DNA from 2 places in the Thalassospira sp. SN3W genome. Region 2 is predicted to be linked to the other one. Evidence: riboswitches for the same ligand, from Rfam matches in the RefSeq annotation. Region 2 holds a riboswitch; the other holds the start of a gene.
The links. Region 2 has a riboswitch for glycine ahead of gcvT (glycine cleavage system aminomethyltransferase GcvT). Riboswitches for the same ligand answer to the same signal wherever they lie in the genome.
Positions count from the first base shown of each region.

Region 1 (16,178 bases), 1.1 Mb from region 2:
CAACGATTTCGGATGCGGATGCCGAACCGTCATTGATCAGAACGATCATGGGAAGTCCGTCGGCAAGATCGCCCGGACGGGCATTGTAACGTTCGGTATTTTCGGTATCGCGCGGGCGGGTTGATACGATTTCACCCTTATCAAGGAATGCGTCCGAAACCGAAATCGCCTGATCGAGCAACCCACCAGGATTGTTGCGCATGTCAATCACAAGGCCCTTGATTTCCGGGCCGATCTGATCGCGCAACTCGGTGATCGCACGTTGCAGGCCGCTAAAGGTCTGCTCGTTGAATTTGGTGATACGGATATATCCGACATCATCCTTTGCTTCGGATCTAACCGACTGGATCTTGATCACGGCCCGGGTCAGGGTGACATCAAACGGTGCGGTTTCACCCTTGCGCATGATGGTCAGGATAATGTCCGTATTGACCTTGCCGCGCATCATTTCAACCGCTTCGTTCAGGCCAAGACCACGGATCGGTTTGCCGTCGATATGGGTGATGAAGTCACCAGGTTGCAAACCGGCCTTTTCGGCGGGCGTGTCATAAATCGGGGAAATGACTTTGACAAAGCCTTCTTCCATCGTGACTTCGATACCAAGCCCGCCGAACTCGCCGCGGGTATCGACCTGCATTTCCTCGAAATTATCCATATTCAGATAGGAGGAATGCGGATCAAGCGATGTCAGCATGCCGTTGATGGCCGCTTCGATCAGCTGCTTGTCATCTACTTCTTCGACATATTTCGATTTCACCTGTTCAAACACATCGCCAAACAGGTTCAGCAGCCGATAGGTTTCGGCTGATGTTGTTGGTGAAGATTGCGCCAGCGCGGGCGAAGCAAGGCCCAAAGTCATGCCGGTAGCGAGTGCGAATACTGCCAATCGAGAGGTTTTCATCCACTTACCTTGCCGTTTTTCGAGGCCAGCCAGGGAAGCGGATTGATCGCTTCACCGTCATGGCGCATCTCCAGATAGAGTTTAGGCGATAATTCACCCATTATTCCAACAGGTTCACCCGCCAACAGATATTGTCCTACCACACTGTCGAGCCGATCAAAACCAGCGATAAGGCTATGGTATCCTTCGCCGTGTTCGATAATCAAGAGGCGGCCATAGCCACGGAAGGGCCCGGCGAATACAACTTTGCCGTCAAAGGGCGATACGACCTGCGCGTTTGGGCGTGTGTCGATCTCGATCCCTTTGGAATGTGTAACCGCCAGTCCGTCCGGTCCGCGGGACCGTTCACCAAACAATGTAACGACCTTGCCGCTTGCGGGCATACGCAATTGTCCGTGTGCCAGCGTGATCGAACTGCCGACAGAAAGCTCTTCATCATTTGCCGATGGTGCCTTGCTGGCAGGGGCTGTTTTTTCCGCAGGGGTGGCGGGCGGCTCGTTTCTGGCAATTGTCGATGGGGCCGGGGCCGGTTCGGGTTCCGTGCGCTTGGCGATCTGGCGTTCCGGTTTCATGCGGGGTTCGGGAACGCCTTCCGCCCGCTTTTTCAGGCTTTCCAGAAGATCGCCCAATGATTTTGCCTCGGTCGCCAGTTCATTGACGGCGCGCGATGCCATTTTGGCCTCGGCCTCGGTTTCCGAACGCAGTTTGCGCTTTTCGTTAAGCAGGGCGGCCAGTGACTGGCGCTCTGCCTGTAATTCTTTGGTGGCGGCTGCCATTTCGCTGCGGCGCGTGCGGATGTCTTCGCGAAGGGTGCCAATTTCTTCAAGCTCGGCGCGCAAATCGCGCGCATGCTGTTCAACACCGGGCAGGGCGGCCTTTAACAGGATGGCTGACCGCAATGTATCCTGCGGGCTGGTAGGAAGGGCGATCACAGCTTCGGGCGGGGTGGTCGACAAACGCTGCAATGCCATCAGGATGCGGGCATATTGCCCGGCTTTGTCTTCAAGGCTGGTGGCGGCCCGCTTTTCGCGCACTTCAAGTTCGGCAAGCTGATCTTCAAGATCGGTCAGGGTTGTTTCAAGGCGCTGGGCGCGTCTGGCGACCGAAATGGCTTCGGATTGAAGCGCCTGTTCCTCGGTCCAGAGTTCGCGCGATTTACGCGCCAGGAATTCTTCCTGCTTTTGCTGCTCTGACAGCTGGCTTTCAAGTTTATCAAGCTGACTGTCGACCTTGCGTAGCGACTGGGCAAAAGACGGCGCTGCCCCGCCCGCGATCATGGCTGCAATCACAGCCAGCGCAGGCAGGGCGGTCTTGGAACGCAGATCAGTTCGCAAGAAGCGCATCATTCCCTTTCAAACCCTTGATCAACGGTTTGCCGGTCATTTCCGCCGGTTGCGGTAGCCCGAGAAGCTGCAACAAAGTCGGTGCCACGTCGGCCAGGCGACCATTTTCCAGTGTCGCGCCTTCGGGTCCATTCACCAGAATGGTCGGCACCAGATTAAGCGTATGCGCGGTGTGCGGCTCGCCGGTTTCCGGATCCACCATCATCTCACAGTTCCCGTGATCGGCGGTAACGAACATCACGCCGCCCACCGATTTAACCGCATCAACAACCTGCCCAAGGCAGGTATCGACGGCTTCGGCGGCCTTCATCGCGGCGGACAAAATGCCGCTATGGCCGACCATGTCGGGGTTGGCAAAGTTCAGAATGATCGCGTCATAGGTTTCAGCCCTGATCGCCGCCACCAGCTTTTCGGTCACTTCCGGGGCCGACATTTCCGGCTGCAAATCATAGGTCGCGACCTTGGGCGATGGCACCAGAATACGGTCTTCGCCCTCGAAAACCTGTTCTTCGCCGCCGTTAAAGAAGAAGGACACATGCGGATATTTTTCGGTTTCCGCGATGCGCAACTGCTTCATGCCAGCCCTGGAAACGACTTCACCAAAGATATTTGGCAACACCTGCGGCGGATAGATCGCATCCATATATTTTGCATGGTCGGATGAATATTCAACCATACCGGCCTGCACGGCAAATCTGATCGGGGTGCCACGGTTAAACCCGTCAAAGTCCGGTGCGCAGATCGCGGCCAGAATTTCACGCGCGCGGTCGGCCCGGAAATTGGTCATCAAAATCCCGTCGCCGTCTTTCATGCCGGCATAATCGCCAATCACGGTCGGCAGAACGAATTCATCCGTGGTGTCGGCATCATAGGCTGCCCTGATTGCGCCTTCGGCACTTTCAGCGGTGCGGCCATCGGCGTAATTCTTGCCCTTTACCATCGTGAAATAGGCCTGGCTGACGCGTTCCCAGCGATTGTCGCGGTCCATCGCGTAATAGCGCCCGGTAACGGTCACGATTTCAACATTGGCATCACCAATCTGTGCGCGGAATTTTTCAAGGAATTTGGCGGCACTTTTGGGGGCGGTATCGCGGCCATCCAGATAGGCATGGATTTTTACCGGCACACCGGCCGATGCGATGATTTTGGCAAGGGCAGCCATATGGGCCTGATGGGAATGCACCCCGCCTTCGGACAGAAGCCCCGCGATATGACAGACACCCCCGCTTTCTTTCAGCTTGGCGATAACCTTTTTGACCGTATCGGTATCTGCGATCGAACCGGTTTTGACAGCCTCGTCAATTTTTGGCAGTTCCTGCATCACAACCCGGCCGGCACCAAGATTCATATGGCCGACTTCGGAATTGCCCATCTGTCCTTCGGGCAGGCCGACATCAAGACCGCAGGCTTTCAGAAAGCCGGTCGGATTGTTGGCATAAAGCGCGTCCCAAACAGGGGTATTGGCCAATGCAACCGCATTGTCCTTGCTTTCCTCGCGATAACCCCAGCCATCCAGAATGCACAGCACCACCGGACGCGGGCGCTTTACGGTATTTGATACAGTCACAATCATAATCCCACGAACTAAAGTACACGAAATAAGGTAAAAGGCTGAATTACCGGTAAAGATGGTTATTTTCCGGTAATTTTGCCATCCGTACAAAGACGCCGGGCGCGGTGGGTCCGCCATCAGACGCTGCCAATCATAGCATTTTCAACGCGCAATCTATCATGAATGCCGGTATTGAACAGCCTTCCGACCGGGTATTTTTTGTGTGCTTGCAAAGTCGCTTTTTGACAAGGATCATCACCTGCCTGTAATCTCGGGCGTTACGGTGATACCTCGAATAACCGCGATGGGAGAGCCCGCTTTGATCCCGCGATCAGATCGGCGCCGAAGGAGCAATAGCCCCGAAAACTCTCAGGCAGATGGACCGTTGCGGATTGAGGCTCTGGAGAGAGAAAGCGGTACGGGGCCAACGCCCGGCACCATATTTCCACCGAAGGATGAAGCCATGGCGTCAAAGACTTCTTTGTTTTTGGCAACAGGGCGCACAATCTCAGGTCAAGGGACAGAGGGGGCAAGACACCGGTTCTATAACGTCATGTGGCATTGATCCGCATGACAAAGAGCCGTGGGAGGCCCATTTGACCGAAGAAAATAAGCAGCGTCCGCAAGACGTTAATCTTTCCGTTGTCGATCTTTATACCATCGGCATAGGCCCATCGAGTTCGCATACGGTCGGCCCGATGCGCGCGGGCTATCGGTTCTGTCTGGAACTCGAAGCCCGGAATCTTTTGGAAAAAATCGGCTCGGTAATTGTTGATCTTTACGGATCGCTTGCCCTGACCGGCAAGGGGCACGCCACCGATACCGCGGTGATCATGGGGCTTTCGGGGGAACGACCGCGTTCGGTTGATCCCGACCGGATCGCACCGACAATGGATGCGATTGATAAAGATCACGCATTACAGCTTTACGGCGCGCATCCGGTTGCTTTCAACCGGGATACCAACCTTGTTTTCCATATGACCGAAAGCCTGCCCGAACATCCCAATGGCATGCGGATCACCGCCTTTGACCGTGACGGTGTTGTTTTGCACAAACAGGAATATTTTTCGGTTGGGGGTGGGTTTATCGTCTCGGGCGATGATCGCGGGGCGGAATATTCCGGCGATAATATCACGCTGCCTTATCCCTTTTCCTCGGCCGATGAACTGATGGCGATCTGTAAAAAGGAAAAGCTGTCGATTGCCGAAGTCATGGCCGAAAACGAAAAAAGCTGGCGTGAACCTGACGAGACCGAGGAATTTGTCGACCGCGTGCATCGCGCGATGATGGATTGTATTGAGCGTGGCTGCAAAACCGATGGCATCCTGCCCGGCGGGCTGAATGTCAAACGGCGTGCGCGCAAACTTTACCTTGAGCTGACGGAACGGCCAGAAGCGGGGCTTAAGGACCCGTTGACCGTGATCGACTGGGTCAATCTTTATGCCCTTGCGGTTAACGAAGAAAATGCTGCCGGTTCGCGCGTCGTGACCGCCCCGACCAACGGGGCGGCGGGTGTTATTCCCGCCGTGCTGCGCTATTACGAACGGTTCGGGGCCAATGTGACACAGGGGAAAATACGCGAATTCCTGTTAACGGCGGCGGCCATTGGTTCGATCTATAAAAAGCGTGCGTCGATTTCTGCCGCCGAAGTCGGTTGTCAGGGCGAGGTCGGTGTGGCCTGCTCAATGGCGGCAGGCGCGCTTTGTGCCGTCATGGGCGGTACGCCCGAACAGGTTGAAAACGCCGCCGAAATTGGCATGGAACACAACCTTGGCCTGACCTGTGATCCGATTGGCGGTCTGGTGCAGGTACCCTGCATCGAACGCAACACCATGGGGGCGGTCAAGGCGATCAATGCTGCCCGTCTGGCGATGCGCGGCGATGGTCAGCATACCGTGTCACTCGACAAGGTGATCGAAACCATGCGCCAGACCGGCATTGATATGCAAAGCAAATACAAGGAAACCAGTCAGGGCGGGCTGGCAGTCAATGTCAACGTGGTCGAATGTTGAGCTGACAGTTTGAAATACCGACCAAACACCCTCGAAGCCGCCGTTTCGGGGGTGTTTTTCATCCGGCCTGATTCTTGCCACCTTGCGCCTGCAATCTGATATCATTGAGAAATCAAAAACGGGGCAAAGACCCCGAACAGGTTGGGCAAAGCATGAAAAAGAAACTGTTCCGCATCTATATCGCGGTCAGTCTGGATGGCTATATCGCGCGCGCCAATGGCGCGGTTGACTGGCTTGATCAATTCGATCCGGTCGAGTTCGATTTCGAGGGCTTTCTGGGCACCGTGGGAACACTGATCATCGGGCGAAAAACCTTTGATCAGGTGATGGAATTTGGCGACTGGCCCTATGAAGATCGCCGCACGATTGTCCTGACATCGCGCGATTTGCCCGATAACCGCCCGGCCAATACAGAGGCCTATGGCGGTAGTCTTGTGGAACTGGCAAGCCAGCTTCGCGATGACAGGTCCGATACCGGCGATATCTGGATCGTCGGTGGGGCCAGTGTTGTGACCCAATTCCTGTTTGGCGGCCTTGTCGATCAGCTTGAAATGTTCATCATCCCCGAAATTCTCGGTGATGGCATCCGGCTGTTTGGCAGGGATGCTGTGGGCACGACACTGAAACTGGTGGCATCGGAGCACTACAAGTCCGGTGTCGTGCGCATGCAGTATGATTTGCGTTAAAGCCGGTTACTTAAGCGTTTCCAGTTTTTCGGTAATCTTTGAGGAAAGTTCGCGTAGGGCATTAACAGCACTGCTTTGCCAGTCGCTGTCGAGGACCATCTGCATCTTTTCCTGATAGCTGTCGGTGACAGTAACCGGTTCGCCCTTGTTCAGTTCGTTGCCCTTCAACGTCACTTCGGACTTGTTATGCACCGTGACCTGCCAGAAACCGGGTTCGAACCATGACCAGAACTTGATCAGGTCGGCATCGACGGAGTCGGCGCTGTCATATTCGGCGTCCCCCGGTTCAAGAACACGGTATCCGGCCTGTTTGAAGCCGTTGGAGATTGCCTTGTTGACAGCATCGGCAACGGTTTTGCCTTCGGGTAGCAAAACATCCCCCAGTGCCATTCCATAGGTGTTGCGTTTGCGGGCATAGGCACGCGATGTAAAGGTGACATCATCAATCTCGTCATTCGACAGCGACGGGATATCCGGTGTTGACGGATCAATCTCGAATTGGCGTTTGTCTTCGACCGAAACGATTTTAACGGCCGGCCCAGTCGCCGGGTTCTCAATTTTGGCCGGTTCCTGAATTTCGACAACGCTACGCGAAGCTGCGCACGCGCCGGTCAGCATTGCCAAACCGATAGCGGCGGCAATCTTTAAGTATCTGTTTTGCATCGTTAATTCCCCTACTCAAACAGATAGAGAAATACCCATGGACAAATTTTGAAACAACTTATCCAAGAGTGGGGGAACCAATGCTTTTGGTGACTTTGAGGATTATTCCCGGTGATAGGGATGGTTGGTCTGGATGGCGTGGGCGCGGAAAAGCTGTTCGGCAATCAGGGCGCGGACCAGCATATGGGGCCATGTCGCCTTGCCAAGTGACCAAAGCGTATTGGCGCGTGTTTTGATGGCGTCCCCATGCCCGTCGGCCCCGCCAATGGCAAAGGCGATATTTCCGGCATATTGATCGATCCAGCCTTCAAGCTTTGCGGCAAAATCGATGGAGCCATATTCGCGGCCATGCTCGTCAAGTGCGATCAAAAAGGCATTTTCGGGGATGACGCCCAGTAAAAGCTCCGCCTCGCGGTCTTTGAGCTGATTGGGGGGCAGCTTTTTCTTCTCTTCGACTTCCCGCACGGCAAAGGGCCAGCGCAGGCGGGCTGCGTAATGGTCAAAAAGATCTTTCTCGGGGCCGTTCTTCATCCGGCCCACTGCCGCAAGGGTAATTTGCATCTTTCCGATCTGGCTCCGGCCCGCAAGGGGACCACCGATGGCCAATCCTCGCGGTGGTCAGGGCAAACCGGGGCGGACTGTATTAATACAGTCGCGCCGCCTGCTGTTTAAGCGCCGGATTTTCAACGCCCCACATCTGTTCTATGTTGTAGAAAGCGCGAACTTCCGGGCGGAACAGATGGACGATGACATCGCCGGCATCAACCAGAACCCAGTCGCCCTGTTCCTTGCCTTCGGCCTGGGCACGGCCCTGACCTGCTTCTTTCAGCTTTTCGACAATATGCTCTGCCATCGACGCCACCCGTCTGGAGGATGACCCGGTTGCAATGATCATATGATCGGCAAGGGAGGTTTTATCGATCAGATTAATGGTGACAAGGTCTTCGGCCTTGTCGTCTTCTAGCGTGCTCTGGATAAGGGCAAGAAGCTCGCCCGGGGTCAGAGTCTTTTTTGCGGTACCTATGGTCGCCACCTCAATTTACGCAAGAGAGCCCGATCCGTTTCGGATCCGGGGAACTCCCGCCGGTCAAACCTGCCATCTGCCTTCGGCGCGGATTGCGGTCGAAGAAGCCGGATGGCGCTTTATTGGCAGGTAAACCCAGGCCGGAACATCGAGATCGGCCAGCAAACCCGCCCTGTCCGATGGGATGCGCCAGCGTTCCATACGCTTGGCTGCCGTCCCGGACAATGCCTTGTTAGAATACCCCTCGCGGTCAAGAACCGCAATGGGAGCGCGCAAAATCAACCTGTCCCACCATTTCCATTTATGAAACTGGGCCAGATTGTCCGCCCCCATCAGCCATACGAACCGCGTTCGGGTAAAACGACGCTGCAAGGCTGCGAGAGTGTCGGCCGTATAACGGGTTCCCAGTTCGGATTCAATTGCAGAAACAACAATGCGGGGATGCTTTGCCATCATCAGCGCCGAATCGAACCGGTCGGCAAGGTCGGCCATACCCTGGGCGGGCTTGAGCGGGTTTTGCGGCGACACCAGCCACCAGACTGCATCAAGTTGCAGGGTTTTCAAGGCTTCCAGCGATATATGCAGATGCCCTTCATGCGCCGGGTTAAACGACCCGCCCAGCAATCCGACGCGGGGCGGGGCACTATGACTTCTGGGCGTCGAAAAACTCATGGGCGGGTCTGGCCGGTGCCGCGCACGATGTATTTATAGCTGGTCAGCTGTTCGACTCCGACCGGGCCGCGTGCATGCAGCTTGCCCGTCGAAATGCCAATCTCGGCCCCCATGCCAAATTCGCCGCCATCGGCGAACTGTGTCGATGCATTGACGATCACGATGCCGGAATCAACACCATTGAGGAACGTCGCGGTCGCATCGGTATCCTCGGCCAAAATGGCGTCGGTATGATGCGATCCATATGTGTTGATATGGTTGACCGCTTCTTCGACGCCATTGATGACCTTGATCGACACAATGGCATCAAGATATTCGGTGATCCAATCATCGTCCGTGGCAGGCAGGATGCGGGTGTCTGCCTTTTGCGCGCTGGCATCGCCACGCATTTCACATCCCTTGTCGGCAAGGGCCGCGGCAATTTTCGGCAACAGATCATCGGCAACCACCTGATCAATCAGGATGGTTTCGGTCGCACCGCAAATGCCGGTCCGGCGCATCTTGGCATTCACCACGATATCGACGACTTTGGTCACATCCGCACTGGTATGGACATAGGTATGGCAAAGCCCTTCCAGATGCTTGAACAGGGGAATCCGGCTTTCATCGGTAATGCGCGATATCAGCGACTTGCCGCCGCGCGGGACGATGACGTCGATGTAATCGGACAGTTTCAGCATCTCGCCAACGGCGGCGCGATCCGTCACCGGGATCATCTGAAGCGCATGTTCGGGCAAACCGGCATCGAGAATACCGGCAAGCATGCAGTCAAAAATCGCGCGGGATGAATGGAAGCTTTCCGAACCACCGCGCAGGATGGCGGCATTGCCCGATTTGACGCACATGGCACCGGCATCGGCCGTCACATTCGGGCGGCTTTCATAAATGATACCGATCACGCCAAGCGGCACAGACACGCGCGTGATATCAAGACCGTTGCGCTCTGGGCTCCAGCGGGCAAGTTCGCGACCAACCGGATCGGGAAGGTCGGCAACTGCCTCGACCCCGGCGGCCATGCCTTCGATACGGGCGGGATCAAGTGCAAGACGATCCAGTAGTGCCGGCGTCAGGCCCTTTGCACGGCCTGCTTCCATGTCGCGTGCATTGGCGGCCAGTATGATATCGGCATTTTCGCGCAATTTGCGTGCGGCTGCTTTAAGGGCGTTGGTTTTTGGTTCGGATGGGACCTGCGCCAGTTTCAGCGAAGCTTCACGGGCATTGATGCCCATGTCGTGCATCAGTGCTGCGATGTCCTGGGTTTCGATGCTGGCAAGTGCCGTCATGGTCCTGGTTCCGTTCCTTGAAGATGTCCCGCAGGCCGGAATTCCCGGGGCGGGCTTATCGCAATTTTATCGACAATTTGACAAAATATCCCTCTGACCGCGTAACTGCAATCATCTAGGAACGATAAATCAATGTTTTGCGAACTATTCCGTAGACGGCAAGACATGCTTTCTTGTCCGACTTGCTTGCCAAATCATTGATTACGGGCCATCTGTTGTTTTGGGAAAGCGGGACGTCAATCGGAAAGCCGGGGCTGTGTCGGACATGTCACATGGTACCCACCAGGGGATAAAAACTTGAAAAATATGGGTGATAGCCAGCCAACAGCCCGCGCTGAATTTGGTGTTGTTAAAACTTTTCTGCCGTATCTTTGGCCGCGTGGCGAGTTCGAGCTCAAGGTTCGTGTGGTTATCGCCCTGCTGTTTCTGGTCGGGGCAAAGGTCGCCAACGTTTATGTCCCGGTTTTGTATAAATACGCGGTCGATGCGCTTGACGGCGGTGGCAAGGCCGGTGCTTCGTCCGGTGGTGCCGATGCGACATCCCTGATTGTTGTGCCGGTGGGGATGATTGTCGCCTATGGGCTGGTGCGGGTTTTATCCTCGGCCTTCGGGGAATTGCGCGATGCCGTCTTTGCCAAGGTCGCGCAACGTGCCATCCGGACATCCGCCCTTGGCGTTTTTGAACATTTGCATGCCCTGTCGCTGCGCTTTCATCTGGATCGTCAGATGGGCGGGCTTTCGCGCGCGATTGAACGCGGGGTCAAGGGGATTGAATTCCTTTTGTCCTTCATGCTGTTCAACATTCTGCCGACCCTGCTTGAAATCTTCATGGTGTCGGGCATTCTGTGGGTGCTTTATGATTTCTGGTTCGCGCTGATCACGTTTGTCACCATCGTGATCTATATCGCGTTCACCCTGATCGTGACCGAATGGCGCATGAAGTTCCGCCGCGAAATGAACCAGCGCGATGACGAAGCCAACACCAAGGCCATCGACAGTCTGATCAATTATGAAACGGTCAAGTATTTCAATAACGAGGATCACGAATCCCGGCGTTACGACAATGCCTTGCGCGGTTACGAAACGGCGGCGGTGAAGTCACAGGAATCCCTGTCCAAGCTCAATATCGGGCAGGGTGCCATCATTGCGGTTGGTCTGGTTCTGAACATGCTTCTGGCGGCCAAGGGCGTTCAGGATGGCAACATGACCATTGGCGACTTTGTGCTGGTGAATACCTATTTGTTGCAGCTTTACATGCCGCTGAACTTCCTTGGTTTTGTCTATCGGCAGATCAAACAGTCGCTGACCGACATGGAACGCATGTTTTCGTTACTCGACGTCGAAAAGGAAGTCGAAGACAAGGACGGGGCACCTGCGTTGGTTTGTGCGGATGCGGCAATCCGGTTCGAGGATGTCAAATTCGCCTATAACCCGGATCGTCAGATTCTGAAGGGTGTCAGTTTCGAAGTTCCGGCGGGCAAAACCGTTGCTGTTGTCGGGCCAAGCGGGGCGGGCAAATCGACCCTGACCCGCCTGATGTTCCGTTTCTATGACGTCTCGAGCGGTCGGATCACGATTGACGGGCAGGATATCCGCGATGTGTCGCAGACATCCCTGCGCCGTTCGATCGGTATCGTGCCGCAGGATACGGTCCTGTTTAACGATACGATTGCCTATAACATCGCTTATGGTCGCCCCGGCGCGGAAGAGGCGGAAATCACCAATGCCGCCAAACTCGCCAGCATCGATGGCTTCATCGCCGCCCTGCCACAGGGCTTTAAAACCATGGTCGGCGAACGCGGGCTTAAACTTTCCGGCGGCGAAAAACAGCGTGTGTCGATTGCGCGCATGTTGCTCAAACGCCCGAAAGTCATGATCTTTGACGAGGCAACATCGGCCCTTGATACCCGTACCGAAAAGGATATCCAGCAGGCGCTTCGCGATGTGTCACGCGGGCATACGACGCTTGTGATCGCGCACCGGCTTTCGACCGTGATTGATGCCGATGAAATCATCGTGCTGCGCGACGGGCAGGTCGCCGAACGCGGCCGCCATCAGGACCTTCTGGCACAGGACGGGCTTTATGCCGAAATGTGGGCCCAGCAGCAGGAAATCCGCGAGGCTGAAGAAATCCTTGCCCATGCCGGGGATGTCAAGGCATAGGTCCAAAAACCTGCGTGGTGTCAAGCAGCCAAAGGGCGGTTGATATGGTGATGAAGGATAGAGACGTCGCGATCATAAGCGATGCGGCACAGAGTCCTTCATGGCCATAACGTTGTCCAAAGACCGCATAGATGCTCAGCATCGGCGAACAGGCAAAACTGACCGCGGCAATTTGCAGGACCGGCTCCATCGGCGGCATCAGCCAGACAAGGGAAAATACGATCAGCGGATGCAGGATCAGTTTGCCAGTAACGATCCGCGCCATATCAACGCGCATACCCCGGATTTTAAGCCCGACAAGACCCGCTCCAATCACAAACAGCGCCACCGGTCCCGATGACATTGCCAGCATGTCGATGGCTTTCAGTGCCGGGGCGGGCAATTCAATCCCGGTCAGCGAAAGACAAAGGCCTGCAAAAATCGCGATGATGATAGGTGTTTTGCACAGGTTTTTTAGTGCCTTGCCAAAAACCTGAAGCCGTCCCTGTCCGTTATTGTTCGCACTGTCGCCCAGCACAAGAACCAGCGGCATCATCACCAGCGTTTCGATCATCATGCACAGTGTTAATGCTATCGCTGCCGGTGGCCCCAGCACCTGAAGTGCGATCGGATAGCCGATAAATCCGCTATTGGAGAATGACATGCCCAAACCCTGCAGGGTCGCATTGGCAAAGGATTTCCGGGCGATAAAGCGCGTATAGGCAATCCCGATTGTCAGAATGATTAACGAGCCGCCGCCATAGGCAATCAGAAATTCGCCATGAATGATGTCGGCAATCGGCCGCCCTGAAAGCGTTTTGACCAGAAGGGCCGGTAGGGCAAAATTCATCACAAACGCCCCCATGCCGCGCGCTACATCCTGCGCGATGATATTTTGCCTGACCGCGACATAACCCAGTGCGATAATCAGGAAGATGGGGCTGGTGATCGCCAGAATATCAAGCATATTGGGGCATATTCCGAAACCGGCGCGGATGATCTGATCGACAGACCGCGGTTGTGCCAAAAATATTTGATTTTATTACATATCCCGTGCAATGCCGGGCGGGTCAAGAAATGGAATGGATTTATCAATGAACCAGACCGGAATGGATTGGCCCGAAAGCCTGATGCCCAATGCCTTTCGCGGTCTTGATTTGTTGCGATCCGTTTCCGTGCGTGGTCAAAAGGCGGCCGGTCTGATTTCAGGACATGGTGTCTGGGATGGGCTTGCCGGGTTTGATCCGATTGTCGCCGGAACTTTTCCGATCAATCTTGATATTGATGGATCGGATATCGACATCCTTTGCCATTGCACGGATTTTGATGGTTTCGAAGCCCACGTACAGGCTGTCTTTGGTCATCATGATGATTTTGGATTGCATCGCCGCCCGGCAACGCAACATGTCGCGCAGGCCATTGTCGTGCGGTTTGTTCTGGATGATTTGCCGGTCGAAATTTTTGCCACCGGCACGCCATCGCAATGCCAGTTCGGCTTCCGCCATATGCTGGTCGAGGCACGGTTGATATATCTTCTGGGGTCGCAGCTTTCCGAAGAAATCCGGAAAATGAAACGGGCCGGTTTCAAAACCGAACCTGCCTTCGCCATCATTCTTGAACTGGGCGCCGATCCCTATCTCGTGCTGGACGAAATGTATGATCTGGGGCCGCTTGCATTAAAAAGCAGGGTGGGGCGGTTCATCCTTTAAGGTCGTCAAGGCTGCCATGGCTGTCCAGCGCGTGATAGCGGACCGTATCGCGCCCGCTTTCCTTGGCTTCATAAAGGGCCTCGTCGGCAATCCGCAGTACATCGAGCGGTTCATAAAGATCGGTCGTTTCACTGGAAATCCAGGTCGCCCCGACGCTGACCGTGATCGAAACCGCATTGCCGTCCATATCGCTGACCCGGCATTGATCACGCACCGCATTGCACAACTTGTAACCAAGATACATCGTCTGTTCGAGGCGAATGCCTGGCAGGACACAAACGAATTCCTCTCCCCCGAAACGTCCGACGATGTCATGATCGCGAAGGCAAGATGACATGATGGCGGCAATGTCCTGTAATACCTTGTCGCCGATCAGATGGCCATGTGTATCATTGACCTGCTTGAAATGGTCGATATCAAGCATGAATACCCCGGCCGAGCCACCTTTGATCCGGGAACTCGTCATTTCGCGCGCCAGCAATTCTTCAAGTCCGCGCCGGTTCCAGACCCCGGTCAGGCTGTCGATCATCATGTCGCGATGTGCTGCATCCAGATCGGCCAGAAGCTGTCTCTGGCTGCGTTCGCTATAGCGAAGGGCAAGAACCGTTTCGACCCAATGGGCAAGGTCCTTGAGCGTTTCGATCTCGCTTTCGGAAAAATTGCGGGTTTTTGAATCAATAATGCACAGCGTGCCAAGCTTGTAGCCTTCGCGATTGGAAAGCGGCACACCGGCATAGGACCGGATATGGGGTGCCCCCACCACTAGCGGATTGTCGCTGAAACGTTCGTCATCGATGGCATTGCCAACAACAAGCGGCGCGTCATGCATGATCGCATGCCCGCAAAACGAAATGTCACGCGGCGTTTCGGGAACGCCCAGATTGATCCGGGATTTGAAAAACTGCCGGTCGCCATCAATCAGGGAAATGGCGACGATTTCGGTGTTGAAAATGCGTTCGGCAAGGCGCGTAATCCGGTCAAGTTCAGGGTCGCGCGGTGTTGACAGAATACCCATGCTTTCAAGCGATTTCTGCCGCTCGTTCTCGTTATCCGGCGTGGGCGCGATTTTCAAGACGGTTCTCCCGTTACAGCATGTTGTTGTTCCAGGTTGATTTTAATACTGTTCAAATAGTCCTTCGTTGTGCTGTTCATTGGCGTTGGGTGTGAACACCACCCGGTCGCGCCCGCTTTGTTTCGCGCGATATAGTGCGGCATCGGCAATTTCGAAGATGGCCTTGCGGTTGTCGTTGCTGCAACCTGCCGCAATCCATGTGGCCCCGATGGAAATAGTTACGCCAAGGGTTTTACCCTCGCTGGTGTTGATCGGTGTATTGCGCAGGATATTGCAAAGTTTTTCAGCAATTTTCGGGGTCGTTTCGCGCGTGATACCGGGAATGACACAGACAAATTCCTCGCCGCCGACACGTGCAATGATGTCATTTTCGCGCAAATGATTTTTGAGCATCCCGGCAATGCTGATGATGACCTCATCGCCAATCAGATGTCCGTGCGTATCATTGACGCATTTGAAATGATCGATATCACATAACAAAATCCCGCAGGGTTCGGTCAATGGCACGCCTTCGGGGGCGAGTTCACGATCAAGTATCTCATCAAGCCCGCGCCGGTTCCAAAGCCCGGTCATCGGATCGATCATGCTTTGACGAACCGCTTCATCAAGGCTTTGCATCAACCGTTTCTGGCTGAATTGTGCAAACCGCAGCAACAGAACCATATCGACCAGATAGGCAAGGTCCTTGAGGTTATCGATATCGCGCTGGCTCATTTCGCGCGGTTTGTCGTCAAAAATGCAAAGTGTCCCGACCGGTTGTCCTTCGTGATGATGCACTGGCATCCCGGCGTAAAAAATCACTGGCGTATCGCAGATCACCAACGGATTGTCGGAAAAACGGGGATCGATCCGGGCATCCTTGATCACCATCGGCTCGGTCTGGGTGATTGCATGCCCGCAGAACGAAATATCGCGGCGGCTTTCCAGCTTTTCGAAATTGGCCCGGGATTTGAAAATCTGTCGGTCATGATCGATTACCGTCATCGTGGCCGATTTGACGTCAAATATCCGTTTGGCAAGTGACGTGATGCGATCAAGTTCGGGTTCGGCATCAAAAGTCGCGATACGCATGCGCGTGATGATGCCCTGACGTTCGGCTTCGTTATGCGGTATTGGTGC
Region 1 is NZ_CP121124.1:2,504,361-2,520,538, forward strand. It holds gene P8T57_RS11290 (S41 family peptidase) at 1-859, opposite strand, end outside; gene P8T57_RS11295 (peptidoglycan DD-metalloendopeptidase family protein) at 898-2,244, opposite strand; gene gpmI (2,3-bisphosphoglycerate-independent phosphoglycerate mutase) at 2,225-3,817, opposite strand; glycine riboswitch at 4,092-4,191, shown strand; glycine riboswitch at 4,195-4,322, shown strand; gene P8T57_RS11305 (L-serine ammonia-lyase) at 4,393-5,808, shown strand; gene P8T57_RS11310 (dihydrofolate reductase family protein) at 5,961-6,494, shown strand; gene P8T57_RS11315 (hypothetical protein) at 6,501-7,157, opposite strand; gene rlmH (23S rRNA (pseudouridine(1915)-N(3))-methyltransferase RlmH) at 7,260-7,718, opposite strand; gene rsfS (ribosome silencing factor) at 7,801-8,190, opposite strand; gene P8T57_RS11330 (nicotinate-nucleotide adenylyltransferase) at 8,245-8,853, opposite strand; gene P8T57_RS11335 (glutamate-5-semialdehyde dehydrogenase) at 8,850-10,136, opposite strand; gene P8T57_RS11340 (ABC transporter ATP-binding protein/permease) at 10,443-12,299, shown strand; gene P8T57_RS11345 (AEC family transporter) at 12,289-13,245, opposite strand; gene P8T57_RS11350 (DUF4269 domain-containing protein) at 13,373-13,987, shown strand; gene P8T57_RS11355 (sensor domain-containing diguanylate cyclase) at 13,977-15,059, opposite strand; gene P8T57_RS11360 (sensor domain-containing diguanylate cyclase) at 15,102-16,178, opposite strand, start outside.
Region 1: another riboswitch for glycine. It lies ahead of P8T57_RS11305 (L-serine ammonia-lyase); the one in region 2 lies ahead of gcvT (glycine cleavage system aminomethyltransferase GcvT).

Region 2 (16,178 bases):
TTCCAGCCGCGTTTCTGCCAGCCGAAAATCCATTTGGTAATTCCGTCACGGACATAGCTGCTGTCGGTGTAGATATCGACCACACAGGGGCGTTTCAACGCTTCAAGCGCACTGATGGCGGCCATCATTTCCATGCGGTTGTTGGTGGTTTCGGGATCGCCGCCCGACATTTCCTTTTCCACGCCATTAAATCGCAGGATCGCGCCCCAGCCACCGGGGCCGGGGTTGCCGCTGCACGCGCCGTCGGTATAAATCTCGACGCGTTTATTGTCCGTTCCGGTCATGTAATTCTATTCCTCGCCCAGGCCATAGGCGCTGGCACTGTCGATCCGCTGATGAAAGCGCAGTTTGTTGATGTATTCGCATGGGTTTTTCGGTGTGACCAGCGCATCCTTGGGCGTATTGATCCAGTCATAAAGACGGGTCAGCAGGAACCGCAACGACGCCCCGCGCGCAAGGATCGGAAGGGCGGCCAGTTCGTCATCGGACAAGGCGCGCACCTTGCCATAGCTTGACAGCAGGTTGCGCGCCTTGGTGACGTTGAAGCTGTTATCAGGTTCGAAACACCAGGCATTCATGCAGATCGCAATGTCATAGGCCAGAAGGTCATTGCACGCGAAATAGAAATCGATCAGGCCCGATACGTCATCCTTGCCCGGGAAGAAAAACACATTATCGGGGAACAGGTCGGCATGGATCACGCCCGCGGGCAACTGATGGGGCCAGTTGGCTTCAAGAAAGGCCAGCTCATCCTCGATCAGTTTTTCAAGGCCGGGCTGAACGCCGTTGGCATCAGCACGGCAGCTTTCAAACAGCGGGCGCCAGCCCGTAACGCTTAGCGCATTGCCAAGATACATGTCGAAATCCTGACCGGCGGTGTGCAGTTGCGCCAGTGCTGCACCAAGCCCGGTGCAGTGATGGGGCATGATCCGGCGTGGCGACATGCCGTTCAGGAAGGATGTGATGGCGGCCGGACGTCCGCACAAACGGCGTAACGCAACCCCGTCCTTGCCGTGGATCGGTGTCGGGCAATTCAGCCCCTTGGCCGACAGATGATCCATCAGGCCCAGATAAAACGGCAGATCATCGGGGTTCACACGCTTTTCATACAGGGTCAGGATGAAGGATGCCTGATCGGTCTGAAGCAGGAAGTTGGTATTTTCGACACCCTCGGCGATTCCCTTGAACGAAATCACATTGCCGATATCGTATTCGGCAACAAAACGGGCGATATCTTCGTCAGAAACGTCGGTATAGACGGCCATGGGATATCCGGATTTCCTGCATCAGGGCGGGGTTAGCTGGCAAGCTGGCGGGGCAGCTTGAAGGTGACGTTTTCATTGGTCAAAGTCAGGGTTTCGACCGTGACGTTATAACGTTCGCGGCAGGCATCGATGACTTCCTCGACCAGAATTTCCGGGGCGGATGCGCCCGCGGTAATGCCAAGCGTCGAAATGCCGTCAAGCTTGGACCAGTCGATATCCTTGGCGCGTTCGACCAGAACCGAACGGTCACATCCTTCGCGTTTGGCTACTTCGACCAGTCGGTTCGAGTTTGACGAGTTTGGCGCGCCCAGAACCAGAATGGCATCGGCGTCGGTTGCGATCAGCTTGACCGCGTGCTGGCGGTTGGTGGTCGCATAGCAGATGTCTTCTTTCTTCGGGACCTCGATCGCCGGGAAGCGGCGTTGCAGGATCGAGATGATCTTGGCCGTATCGTCCAGCGACAGGGTGGTCTGGGTCACAAACGCAAGGTTTTCGGGGTTTTCGACCTGAAGGTTTTCGGCGTCTTCTTCGGTCTCGATCAGGGTCATGCTGCCCGGTGGCAACTGCCCCATGGTGCCGATGACTTCGGGATGACCGGCATGGCCGATCAGAAGGATATGTTTGCCATCTGCATGGTGGCGTTCAGCCCCACGATGGACCTTGGACACCAGCGGGCAGGTCGCATCAAGATATTCAAGCTGGCGGCTTTCGGCGGCTTCGGGGACCGATTTCGGCACACCGTGCGCGGAAAAGATTACTGGCACGCCATCCGGGACGCTATCGAGTTCATCGACAAAAACAGCGCCCATATCGCGCAGGCGGTCGACCACGAATTTGTTGTGGACGATTTCGTGGCGGACATAGACCGGCGCGCCATACTTCACCAGCGCCTTTTCGACGATCTCGATCGCACGATCCACCCCGGCACAGAAACCGCGCGGGTTGGCAAGAATGATCCGAAGGTCGGCTTTGTCAGACATGATACGGGTCCGAATGTTCATGATGCGCGACACCAGCCGCGCGATTATTCAAATGTCTTCGTTACATAACCTGCCAGCACCGTGCACGCAATGACAGACACCGTGTAAAGATGCATGTTCAGCTATGTCCGGCCATGTATTTACGCCGCATACCGCGATTTGAAACGGAAGCGGGTTGTGTCGCCATATCGGAGCGAATAGACTGCGCGCGGTTGTGCCCATGGTGGGGGATGACCGCGAATTTGACCAGTTCTATAGAGGCTTGGATGACGATTGCGAACGGACTGCGGCGTGTTTGTGCATTGGGTTTGGTGTCGTTTGCCGGTTTTCTGGCGGCGTGCAGCAGCAACCCGTTCGAAGAGCAGCCGGTTCCGGCATGTCCGCGGGCCTTCCTGCCCAATGATACCGCCCGACTGGTGCAGTTCAGCGGTCAGGGCAAAGACCTGACCGATGTGATCCTTGAAGCCGAATTTGGCGGTTATCTGGGTGATTGCGGCTATGACCTTGATGACAAGGTGCTGAACGTCGTGATCAGCCCGGTGATCAATGCCGAACTGGGCCCGGCCGCACAGGGGCGCAACGCAAAACTCCAGTATTTCGTAGCACTTAAGGACCCGTCTGGCGAGTTTATCCAGAAGAATCTGTTTGATGTTCAGATGGCGTTTCCGAGCAATTTGAACCTGGCGCGCTATCGCGACGAGCAGGTGACTTTGAACGTGCCGCTGGATGATGTCTGGGCCGGTCCGGACTATGAAATTTACCTTGGTTTCCAGCTGAGTGCCGATCAGCTTGATTACAATCGGCGCTTCGGAAAAAATTAATAATCCCGCCTATTATTCATTTTTGGTGAATAATCAAATCCCGCCCGCCTCGCGTGGCGGGGTTTTCGTTTTTGAACAAAAGTTCGTTTTCGGTAATCCTCATACAAAATAATGGGCATTTGCCGGAGGGGCTAAAAAAGGGCTTTTAATCCTCATACCAATGGATGGGGTGGAGAGGATATGATTTTTGGGGCTGGTCTGGTCGGATTCAAATCCGTATAAGGAGGCATACCCAAATGATCCCCGTGGGAGAGTGCCACGGTCTTGATCGATGTGCGTGATTACATCGATAGGGATTGCGCGGACGCCGAAGGAGCAACCACCCCGGAAACTCTCAGGCAAACGGACCGCGGGGAGATGGGACTCTGGAAAGCAGGCGGCATCGAACATGGATGTGCGCCTCGCCGAAGATGTAAGCAGACCGGTATTCAAACCGGCTGTGATTCTTTCAGGCTCCAAGACAGAGGGGGACGTGGTTGGCCACTGGTCGGCTATGTTTCGCAACGACTGTCTGGAGACCTTGATGGCCGATCATCAAACCGAACTGCTGAAAACTGCCCTTTATGATTTGCATGTGGAACTGGGTGCCAAGATGGTGCCGTTTGCCGGATACGACATGCCGGTGCAATATCCGCTGGGGGTGAAGGGCGAACATCTGCATACCCGTGCGAAGGCCGGTCTGTTTGACGTTTCGCATATGGGGCAGGTCCGCCTGACCGGTGAACATCGCGTGGCCGAGCTTGAAAAGCTGGTGCCCGGTGACATCGCGATCCTGAAACCCGGCCGCACCCGTTATTCCGCATTCACCAATGACGATGGCACGATTTTGGATGATCTGATGATCACCAATGCGGGCGACAGCCTGTTTCTGGTGATCAATGCCGCGTGCAAGGATGATGACATTGTCCATATGCGGGCCAATCTGGATAACGGTGTGGAGCTGATCGAGATTGATGACCGCGCATTGATGGCCTTGCAGGGCCCGGATGCCGCCCGCGTGCTGGCGCGGTTTGCACCCTCGGTTGCCGATATGAAATTCATGAGCTTTGCCGAGATCGATATTGCCGGTATCGCGTGCTTTGTCACCCGGTCGGGCTATACCGGCGAAGACGGGTATGAGATTTCCGTGCCGAACGAGCGCGCCGAAGAGCTGGCGCGCAAGCTTCTGGCCGAGGAAGAGGTCGAGGCGATTGGCCTTGGCGCGCGTGATTCGCTGCGTCTTGAAGCTGGTCTTTGCCTGTATGGCAACGATATCGATACCACGACCACCCCGGTCGAAGGCGACCTTAACTGGATCATCAACAAGCGTCGTCGCGAAGAAGGCGGGTTCAAGGGGGCGGATGTCATCCTTGATCAGCTTGCCAATGGCGCGGATCGCAAACGTGTCGGGATCAAACCCGAAGGCAAGGCACCGGCGCGTGAACATACGGCTGTCCTGAACAGTGACGGTGAAGAAATTGGCGAAATCACCAGCGGTGGTTTCGGCCCGACCGTGGATGGCCCGATTGCGATGGGATATGTCGCAATTGAATTTGCCGCCCCGGGTACCAAAGTCGATCTGATGGTGCGCGGCAAGGCACGCCCGGCGGAAATCGTCGAGCTGCCGTTTGCGGCACATCGTTACTATCGCGGCTGATCATCAGAAAAAAAGAGTTCGGGCAGCGTTTGCGGCCCGCAAAAGATACCGAGATTTTAGAGACAACTGATCTTACAGGGACGAATTACCATGGCTAAAAAATTCTCGCAGGAACATGAATGGGTTGAATATGAAGACGGTGTCGCGACCGTTGGCATTACCGATTACGCCCAGCAGTCGCTTGGCGATATCGTTTATGTCGAGCTGCCGGAAGTTGGCAAAAAGCTGACCAAGGATGGCGATGCGGCGGTTGTCGAATCGGTCAAGGCCGCCAGCGACGTTTATGCGCCGCTTGATGGTGTCGTTGTCGAAGCCAACGAAGAGCTTGATGACAATCCGGCACTGGTGAACGAAGCCCCGGAAAGCGATGGCTGGTTCTTCCGCATGGAACTTTCCGATGAGTCCCAGCTTGATGAGCTGATGGACGAAGCTGCGTATAAAGACTTTGTCGAAGGCCTTTAAGATATGCGTTATCTTCCGCTAACCAGTGCGGATCGCGCCTCGATGCTTGAAACCATCGGGGCCGGGTCCGTTGACGAGTTATATAGCGACGTGCCCGACGGCGCGCTGCTGTCCGAGCCGGTCGATCTGCCATATCATCTTGGTGAATTGCAGGTCGAACGCGACATGGCGAAACTGGCCGCCAAAAACATCGGCACGGCCAGCGTGCCAAGTTTCCTGGGCGCGGGGGCGTATCGCCACCATGTTCCGGCCACGGTCGATTACATCATCCAGCGCGGTGAGTTTCTGACGGCCTATACCCCGTATCAGCCGGAAATCGCGCAGGGTACGTTGCAGTATCTGTTCGAATTCCAGACCCAGGTGGCATCGATCACCGGCATGGATGTGGCCAACGCATCGATGTGGGACGGGGCAACGTCGTGCGCGGAGGCCGTTCTGATGGCGTGCCGGGCCACGCGCCGCAAGAAAGCGGTTCTGTCGGGTGGGTTGCATCCGCATTACCGTGAAGTCACGGAAACCTATTGCCAGTATAGCGATACCGAAGTTGCCGGTCGTGACGGGCACCCGGAAAAGCAGGCAACCGCGGATGAGCTTGACGATCTGATTGATGATCAGACGGCGTGTGTGGTTGTCCAGTACCCGGACGTTTTCGGACGCATTCAGGATCACACGAAGCTTGCGGATGCGTGCCATGCCAAGGGGGCGCTTCTGATCGTGGTGTTTACCGAGGCCATGGCGTTTGGCGCGATCAAATCGCCGGGCAGCTTTGGCGCGGATATCGTCTGCGGCGAAGGCCAGTCGATCGGTAACAACCTGAATTATGGCGGGCCATATGTCGGGCTTTTTGCCACGACCAGCAAACTGGTACGCCAGATGCCCGGTCGCCTGTGCGGTGAAACGGTCGATCAGGACGGCAAACGTGGTTTTGTTCTAACACTTTCGACGCGTGAACAGCATATCCGTCGTGAAAAGGCGACATCGAACATCTGCACCAATTCCGGGCTGTGTTCGTTGGCCTTTACGGTGCATATGAGCCTTCTGGGTGAAGACGGGTATCGTGGTGTGGCAACGCTTAACCATGAAACCGCGTGCAAGACCGCCGATGCGATTGATGCGGTGCCGGGTGCGGAAGTTGTCAATGACAGCTTCTTTAACGAGTTCACCGTCAAGCTTGCCAAACCGGCAGCCGAGGTGGTCGAGGCACTGGTTGGCAAGGGTGTCCTTGGCGGGGTTCCGTTGTCGCGCCTGTATCCGAACCGGGACGATCTGGACCATTACATGCTGGTGGCGGCGACCGAAACCAACACCGACGAAGACATCGCGGACCTTGCGTCTGCATTGAAGGAGGTGCTGGCATGAGCTTTACCACCCATACCGGTAACCGTGGCCTTGTGCTCGAGGAAAAGCTGATTTTCGAGATGGGCGAACCGGGTCGTACCGGTGTTGACCTTCCGAAGCCAGCGGGCATCAAATCACGCCTTGGCGGCCTTGATCGCGATAGCGATGTTGGTCTTCCGGGCCTGTCCGAGCCGCAGGTGGTGCGTCATTTCACGCGCCTGTCGCAGAAAAACTTTGGCATCGATTCTGGCTTCTTCCCGCTGGGTTCGTGCACGATGAAACATAACCCGCGCCTGAATGAAAAGGTTGCGCGGATGCCCGGTCTTGCCGACCTGCATCCGATGCAGCCCGAAAGCACGGTTCAGGGCGCGCTTGAACTGATTGACAGTTGCGCACACTGGTTGCTGGTTCTGACCGGGATGCCAGCGGTTGCCATGTCGCCGGCAGCGGGCGCACAGGGCGAACTTTGCGGCATGATGGCGATCCGGGCGGCCCTTGATGCGCGCGGTGAAAACCGTCGTCGTGTTCTGGTGCCGGAATCGGCCCACGGGACCAACCCGGCAACCGCCGCAGCGTGCGGTTTCACGGTTGATTCGATCCCGGCCACCGAAGATGGCCGTGTGGACCTTGCCGCGTTCGAAGCCAAGCTTGGCGACGATGTGGCGGGTATCATGCTGACCAACCCGAATACCTGTGGCCTGTTTGAACGCGACGTTCGCAAGATTGCCGATCTGGTCCATGCGGCCGGTGGGTATTTTTACTGCGACGGGGCGAACTTCAACGCGATTGTCGGACGGGTGCGCCCGGCCGATCTTGGCATTGATGCGATGCATATCAACCTGCATAAAACCTTTTCGACCCCGCATGGCGGCGGTGGACCGGGTTCGGGTCCGGTTGTGTTTTCCGACGCACTGGCCCCGTTCGCACCGATCCCCTATGTCGTGCGCAAGGGCGAGACATTCCATCTGGTAGAAACGGCAGACGAGAAGGATGGCAACAAGCCGTTCGGTCGCCTGAAAGGGTTCCACGGCCAGATGGGCATGTTCATTCGTGCGCTGGCTTATATGAAAAGCCACGGGGCGGATGGATTGCGTCAGGCGTCGGGCGATGCGGTGCTGAATGCCAACTATCTGCTGGCGCGTCTGAAAGACAAGCTGAGCGTGGCATTCCCCGGCTATTGCATGCATGAAGCGCTGTTTGACGATGATTTCCTGAAAGATACCGGTGTTTCGACGCTGGATCTTGCCAAGGCGATCATTGATGAGGGCTTCCACCCGATGACCATGTATTTCCCGCTGGTGGTGCATGGTGCGCTTTTGATCGAGCCGACGGAAACCGAAACCAAGGAATCGATTGACCAGTTCTGCGATGCGGTGCTGGCATTGGTGGCCAAGGCAGAATCGGGCGATGCGGAATTCTTTAAAAATGCGCCGTATCTGACACCGCGTCGTCGTCTTGACGAAACGGCGGCGGCAAGAAAGCCGGTTCTGCGCTGGATGCCTGAAACTGCTTGATTTGCAACGCAACATAACCTTTTTGCGCACCCCGGTCATCTGGCCGGGGTGTTCTTTTTCAAGGGCTTGTTCTTGAAACCCATTGGACTTGTAGCAATCTGGACCCTTATACTCGTTTTAATGTGATCATCTGACCACGGGGGTGGGTGATCGGGGGAACAGGGATCGGGTAAAGCCCGTTGCCGGAGGATTGAAGTCAGCCATGACACGTCGCGTGCAGAAGGTTTTCACCGCAGAACGCCGTTTAAAAGAACGTTCGGGTGGTGTGGTCGAAGATTGGTCGGATTCCTTTTTCGATCCGACGCTTGAAACCGGTATGGGTGCAGGTGCGCCATTGCCAGCGCCGAAACCGGCTGCGACCGTTGAGCCATCCGGGATCAATCAGGCTGTACTTGATGAAATTCGTGCCCTGAGGTCGGAAGTCGCCCAGCTTCGCGATGCGGTGCGTGCCGGTGGCAGTATTGATGCCGCCCATATCGCACCGGCATCGGATGGTGATGCGATGGATGTATTGCCCGATCCGGTCAGCAGCAATTTTACCCATAGCAATCGTCCGGGTGCGTCGGAACCGGACAAAGACGACCTTGAACTGATCCGCAAGCAGATCGAGGAAATGAACGAACATATTCACAGGGCGAAGATGCAGATCGCGTCGCTGCGTCATCCGAAGGCCGAGGATGACCGCCTTGTCAGTGCGACCACCGAACTTGATGCGATCATCAAGGATACGGAAATGGCAACGCATACGATCCTTGAATCCGCCGAACAGATCGACGATCTGGCGATGACGCTTAAAAATTCGGCACCATCCGACTTTGTGGCCGAACATGTCGAACAGATCGCGTTTCTGGTCACCAAGGTTTTCGAGTCCTGTAACTTCCAGGACATCACCGGCCAGCGCATCAACAAGGTGGTTCGGACCCTTGAATTCGTTGAAGAACGGGTTCACAACATGATCCTGATCTGGGGCGAGGATGCCTTTACCGATCTGCCGGTTCCCGAAAATGATGACGGGACGCCGAAGAACGAGGATGACGATCTTCTGAATGGTCCGCAGTTGGAAGGCGAGGGGATCAGTCAGGACGACATCGACAAATTGTTCGACTGAGTATTTCCAAATCGGGGTACGCGTCTTATATTCAGGGTTGAAGCCCTGAAGAAGTCTTGTCTAGGGTCTGGACCTATTAATTTGATTGGAATGGCAGGTTTTATCTTTGCGAAATGCAAGGAAAAGCCCGCAGAGCGGGTTGGTACCCCGCACAAGGGGTTTGACGCTGGAGTTCGCAAAGATAAAACCTGTCCTACGGATCAATCGGATTTGCACGGGCTACTTTGTCGCAAAACCTTGAAAGATAAATATCTTCCTGCGTTTTTGCTCCGCGTATCCGCACAAATCTGATTGACCATTTCAAACAAATTAATAGATCCAGACCCTTGAACAAGATTTTACGAATTTCCGACTTCTCATCGGTCAACCAAAAGTTTACGGTTTTCCGATATAGTGGAATTCATAAAAAACAAAAGCAGCGTTGGGATGCGTGTGACGTGCAGTTGCGCGCGTTTTGGTGCGCTTGGAGGATGAAATGGGATTCTGGTCGCTTGGCACTTTGCGCCAGCCAAAGGCACAAGATATCAAATGGCGGAAAAGCCCGCGTGGCGAGTATTATCGCCTGTTCATGATCGATGATTTCAGCGAGCTGAAACTTGACAATGTTGGCGGTGTCTATCTGCTGTGGCATGGCGGGATCAAACCGTCATGGCTTGTCGCCGGGGCCACCGAAGATCTGGGCCACAGTTTTGTTGAACTGTCCCATGACCGAGACATTCGCGAATATGACAATCGCGGCGGTGTCTTCATGAGCTGGTCGCCGATCAAGGAAGATTTCCGCGAAGGTGTGGTGCATTTCATTGCCAAACACACCGACCCGACTTTTGAATGCGATTTTGACAGCCGGTCAGAACCGATACCGGTTTTGCTGCCGCGTTAGGGGCCTGCCCCCAAGGATACGGCATCAAAAGAAAAAAGCTCCGCGGATCAGGCGGAGCTTTTTGCTTTGTAGCGGGTGTTTCGGGCTTAGAGTTTGCCCAGCACGGTTTCGGCACTCGACACGTCAAAGGCGCCGGGTTCCTCGACCGCAAGATCGGTGACCTTGCCGTCATCGACAATCATGGCAAAGCGGTTGGCGCGTTTGCCAAGACCGCGACCGGTCAGGTCGAGTTCAAGGCCGGTCTTGCTAACGAAGGCGAGGTCGCCATCGGACAGCATGGTGATGTTTTCACCGGCATTTTCGGCCTTTGCCCAGGCGTTCAGAACAAAGGCATCGTTCGATGCCAGGCAGACGATTTCATCAACACCCTTTGCCTTGATGGCATCGGCATTGGCAACGAAGCCCGGCAGATGTTTGGCCGAGCAGGTCGGGGTGAAAGCGCCCGGCACGGCAAAGACAACGACCTTGCGACCGGCGAAAAATTCGTTGGTGTTGACGGCTTCGGGGCCGTCGGCGGTGGCGCGGAAAAGCGTGACTTCGGGAAGTTTGCTGCCGACTTCGATGGTCATGGGGTTTTCTCCGTCATGCGGGGGGCTTGATTGCCGCCCTTGTTCTGGTGATTGGGTAGAGCCTTTTCCGTTGGGATTGAAGCGATTTTGTTCGCCAAACCCGAACCCTTCGGGCCGGGACATTCTTCTGCCCCGCAGCGTCAGGGATCTTGACCGTAGCCCCGCTACGCTCTGCGATCCCTTCCTTGCGGGACAGAAGAATGCCTCCGGCAAAACGCTTCAATCCCAACGGAAAAGGCTCTAGGGCCATCAAACAGCAAAACGGGTTGATCTTCAATCATATCCGTTGGGGTTTCGATGGTTTCAAATCTTTGTCACGGTTTATCGTGATCCCGAAAAGATGTGCATCACATCACTTTTTCACAAGGTCGGTACCACCGGATGCGCGGGCGATGGCATCAAGGACTTCCTGTTTGCCAAGCAGTTCGGACAGCAGAACACCGTCCGGTGCCTTGGGCCCGAATACGGCATTGAACGGAATGCCATAGCGGCCATAACCCGCCAGATATTGCGAAATCACCGGATCGGGACGGGTCCAGTCGCCCTGCATCAGGATGACGTTATCGGCGGTCAGGGCAGCGGTCATATCGTCGGTTTCAAGGACCAGCTTTTTATTGACCTGACAGGTCACGCACCATTCGGCGGTAATATCGACCAGCACGGTTTTGCCATCGGCAACATGGCGGGCGATTTCATCCGGGGCGAAGGGCCGCCACGGCAGGGTTTGGCTGCTGGTGCGCGATGCGGTGTTCTTGAGCGGGGCCTTGGAAAAGCCCGGTGCGAACAGGGCGGCCAGCACGCCAAGGGTGGCGAGTGCGGTAAAGACATATTTGCGTTTCTGCACCGTCGTGCGATGGCGGGCAAACAAAAGAATACCGGTCATGACAAGGGCGATGCCAACCGCAATCGCCCCGGCCATCCCGATCTGCACGGCCAGAACCGACAGCAACCAGATGGCGGTGCCAGCAAGGGCCACGCCCAGAATGCCTTTGACAAAGCCCATCCAGCGGCCCGGTTTGGGCAGAAGGCGGGCGATTTCGGGACGGGCGGCAATCGCCAGATAGGGCACGGCCAGCCCGATGCCGAGCAGGGTGAATATCCAGAAGATGTCAAAGCTGCTGCCGGCCAGTGCGAAACCGACCGCCGTGCCAAGGAACGGGGCGGAGCACGGCGTTGCCAGCAGGGTTGCGAACATGCCGGTCAGGAAGTGACCGCCAAGATGGTGACCGGATTTTTCGCGTGCGGTGATGGTATCGTTGGCGGCATTGCCGAGTTCGGCCGGGCCATTGATTTCAAACAGGCCCCACATATTGAAGGCAAACAGGGCGACGATGATCGTCATCACGGTCAGGAACAGGGGTTGCTGGAACTGAATGCCCCAGCCAATCGTGCCACCGGCAAGCTTGATGGCGATCAGGACGGCCGCGATCAGCCAGAAGGAGGTGATGATACCCGCCGCACTGGCAAGGAAGCCGCGGCGCGTCGCACTGCGCGCAGAACCTTGGGCCTTCATCGCCGACATCACCTTGAGCGACAGGACCGGCAGGACGCAGGGCATGAAATTGAGGATAAACCCGCCCAGAAGGGCCAGCGCGCCCAGCAACCACAGGCTGGTGGTGGCGATGCCGGGGCTGGACGTCGCGTTGCTGCTGGTGGTGGTGCTTGTGCTGCTTGTGCCAGACGGCGCGGCGGCAATCTGACGGTCCTGTTCGATGGCAAGGGGGCCGGCGATAACGGTGACGATCACGTCATCGCCAATCGTGGTCTGATCGTCTTTCAGGCCATAGATCGGAATCCGGAACTGCTGTGTGCCGGTTGCTGCATCGGTTGCGGTCGGGACCGGCACGCCAAAGCCAAGGCGAACATTGCCTTCGATCAGGATTTCGACCGGGTCGGATGCGGTCTGATCAAGGCCGGTGATCGCGACATTCAGGACGGTCTGGTCATTTTCGCCTGATTGTGCTGTCGACTGCCAGATATCGGTGACCGACATCGGCAGGTTGTCCCCGCGAAGCGGCACACGGGATGCGAATTTTTCGATATCATGGGCAAAGCGGCTGATGCCTGCTGTATCGCTGTTTGCGCCATCCGAAAGGCTGGCGGGGATATCGAGGGTGAAGTTTGCCTGTGCGGGGATGCAGACGTCGCTACAGACCAGATAATCGACATCAAGACTGATGTTTGCGCCTTGTGCCGGATCGGTGATCGGCACATCAATCGGCAGGATGATGTGATCCTTGTAGCCAAAGGTTTCCAGCCCAAAGATCGAAAAACGATGCGGGGCGGGCCAGCGGATTTGACCGTCGCCGATATTGGTTGATCCGGTCCAGTCGAGTTGCGGCGGGAAACCGGCATCCCCGGCACTGCGCCAATAGATTTTCCAGTCGGGCTTAAGTTCGAATTCAAGACCAAGACGGATTTCATCGCGGCCATTGATGGCATCGCGCGCACTGATCAGGCGGAGTGATGCAAAATCCTCGTCAACCCAGTTGCTGGCCGCTGTCTGCGCGCTTGCACCCGCCCCAAACGGGGGGATAGTCGCAATCACAAGGCCAAGGGCTAGGAACAAAGATCGGATCACGGTGGCTTCCTTCTGGTCGTGAAGTCTTTTTACATCTTTCGGGGCGCGGCAGGAACGATGATGTTCCATTTCATGGATATGGCACAAATGGCTGCTTTGTGCCATGTGGCGATGGCTAATAGCTGTTGATGTTCATGGCAAGGCACGACTGCGTTACCGGGATGTGTGCGCATCGATGTGATCTTCAACACCATATTTTTATGCCGGTGTTGCTGTCGATTGCGTGTCAGGCTACCTACATGTAACGCAGTGGCGCGCTGCGTCTTTGATCAATGTCATTTTTACCCGTTTTGACGCCAAGGGTGGCTTTCGATGGTAATGTGTGACGGATCGCGCTAGGCTTGAGTGAACAGCACAGGAAAAGTTTGGGAATGGGAATTAGAGATCACACTGGCGAATATCTTGAAGGGAAGCTGCTTGTGGCGATGCCGGGCATGCGCGACCCGCGTTTTTCGCAAAGCGTGGTTTATATCTGTGCCCATAACGAGGATGGGGCGATGGGGCTGGTGATCAACCGGCTGATCGACAGCATCACCTTCCCGGAATTGCTTGAACAGCTTGGCATTGCGCGCCCGGCACCGACGATTGAAGATATTCAGGTGCATTTCGGCGGACCGGTCGAAAGCGGGCGGGGCTTTGTTCTGCACAGTACCGATTTTGAGAACGAGGCGACATTGCATGTCGATCCGGGTGTTTCGGTGACGGCAACGGTCGATATCCTTGAACAGATTGCGCTGGGCGAAGGTCCGAAAAGCAGCATTCTGGCCCTTGGTTATGCCGGATGGCGCAGCGGGCAGCTTGAAAACGAGATTCTTGCCAATGGCTGGCTGCATGTCGATGCCGATGCCGACCTTCTGTTTGGTGTTGATTGCGAAGACAAATGGGAACAGGCCTTTGCCAAGCTGGGCTTTGCCCCGGAACTTCTTTCAGGCGAAGCGGGCCACGCCTAAGGCCACGGGACCAAACCCTGCACGTGAAAAGCCTGCCGTTTCCGGCAGGCTTTGGTGTTTTGGTGACGTTTCAGGCCAGTAAACGGATCAGTCAAACAGGGCGTCGATTTCTTCCTGCGAGAATATCTGATCGATTTCGTCCTGGCTGACGCGTTCGACGTTTTGCGGCGCGCGGGTGACGGTTTTATCGAGATTGTCCTGACCTTTGGGGTCGGCGGGCAGATCGAATTCGCCAAAGTCATCCTCGCCCCAGATTTCGATGACGCGGGTGACGCGTTCCTCGATATATTTCATGGTGTTGACGACTTTGGTGATGCGCTGCCCGGTCAGATCCTGGAAGTTGCAGGATTCAAACACCTTGACCACCAGATCGACGATATCGTCGGCCAGCCCCTGCGTATAGTCATCAGGGGCGGCAGAGCGGATATTATGGGCAACCGCATCGATTTTTTCGACGGTTTCAAGGATGTTGGCGGTGGCATCCTCGGTCGCGGCGACGACGGAATCAAGCTCGCCTTTGACGATGTTGATCCGCGTGCCGCTGCTGTCGTCCGGCGCGGTATAGAGGGCGGCGATTTCGCGCTTGGTTTCCTGAATGGAATTGGCAAGGGCGCGAATTTCGGTCTTGAGCATGCGAAGCTCTTTGCGGGCGTCGTCCTGATCATCATCATCGGCGCGCGCATTCAGTTTCTTCTGTTCTTCCATCATGATGCGGATGTCGGACAGAAGTTCTGCCTTCAGATCCTCGATCGCATTATGGAGTGTCGACATATCCGTGCCACCCACTGCGCCGCCGCCATCAGGGGACGGGGCCGGTAGCGGCAGGGAGACGATATCACTCATACTTTCCAGCTTGTTGAGCAGCCGGAGCTCTGCGGTGAAAAGCTTTTTGCTTCCTTGGCGGGACATGAGCGAACCTCGATCTGAAACGTCACGGTAATCCTGTTCCGATGATAATCCACAAATCATCCCGGAACAGAAAAATATAATACTTTTGCATAGAATGGTTTCAGCCAAACGATCAGTTTGGCAAGACCATTCCCCTGATATTGGGGAAGATTCCCTCAATTAAAGGCATCTGCGCGTTTTTATGTAGGTTTCGTGTCCCGAAATACGGAAGCCGGTGCGCTTTTTTCCGGTGATTTCCTTGTGATTACAATCACAGAGATCGCAGCGTTTATCAACCTTTGTGCGGTGCATTCGAAAAACTTCATGCGTGCGGTCGGGGCATGCCGGGCCCGGTGTTGAAACGGGGAGTGATGATTTTACGACTCGGAACAGGGTAAATGATTGATTGTGATGGTTTTGCCTGTGGATAAAGTGGGCAAACGGGGGTGATTCTGGCGGTAAAACACGCGTCGTTCGGGGGATGCCGATAAATCCGTACCTAAATAAGGATTTTACCTGCGGTTTGTATCGCCTAAAGGATAATTTTGCCCTGTCTGTTGCGTGGCAGCAAAGCGGGCTATGATGGTCCGGCGCGATGAGGAATGGCACCATTTCTATCGCAAGGGTAGGGGATTGGATTTAGAAAAAAATTGAACCCATGCGCTAAATTCCTGAAAGGAAAAGTAATATTTTTGTGCAACGCAGCGAGGTTTTTTCTGGAACAGGCTGTTAAGATAGGCTATTCGCCTTCCATACCGTTGTGCCGCAGTGCATGCGGGTTTGAAAATCAGGTTTGTCTGATGTTACGTCGAGATCCTGGTGGCTATGCCGATTTATGGTTGAGTCATCACGGCATGCCTTTTCGATGAACGAACAACCCGTTATGTTCGTATATGTCGAGGGTCACGATGTGGCTTTCCTTTGGACAAATTGCCTTGAGATGTAATGCGAGGGGGCAGATTCGCATGTCGATCAAGATGCTGTTTCCCATTCTTTTGCTGGGATTGGCAGTTCTGACCGGACTGGATAGTGCCGCGCTTGCCGCGGTTGGTCAGCCTGAGCCATGGCAACTGGGTCTTCAGCACCCGGTTTCGCCGGTGGCTGTACAGGGCCATGATTTCTTTATTCTTCTGACATGGCTGATGACCGCCGTTACGGTGATCGTCCTGCTGTTGTTGCTTTATGT
Region 2 is NZ_CP121124.1:1,398,199-1,414,376, reverse strand. It holds gene rnhA (ribonuclease HI) at 1-284, opposite strand, end outside; gene P8T57_RS06360 (homoserine kinase) at 291-1,265, opposite strand; gene ispH (4-hydroxy-3-methylbut-2-enyl diphosphate reductase) at 1,298-2,245, opposite strand; gene P8T57_RS06350 (hypothetical protein) at 2,512-3,066, shown strand; glycine riboswitch at 3,303-3,426, shown strand; glycine riboswitch at 3,430-3,532, shown strand; gene gcvT (glycine cleavage system aminomethyltransferase GcvT) at 3,590-4,702, shown strand; gene gcvH (glycine cleavage system protein GcvH) at 4,793-5,164, shown strand; gene gcvPA (aminomethyl-transferring glycine dehydrogenase subunit GcvPA) at 5,168-6,523, shown strand; gene gcvPB (aminomethyl-transferring glycine dehydrogenase subunit GcvPB) at 6,520-8,016, shown strand; gene P8T57_RS06325 (protein phosphatase CheZ) at 8,219-9,124, shown strand; gene P8T57_RS06320 (hypothetical protein) at 9,600-10,004, shown strand; gene P8T57_RS06315 (peroxiredoxin) at 10,091-10,573, opposite strand; gene P8T57_RS06310 (protein-disulfide reductase DsbD domain-containing protein) at 10,926-13,154, opposite strand; gene P8T57_RS06305 (YqgE/AlgH family protein) at 13,526-14,104, shown strand; gene P8T57_RS06300 (hypothetical protein) at 14,192-15,013, opposite strand; gene coxB (cytochrome c oxidase subunit II) at 15,958-16,178, shown strand, end outside.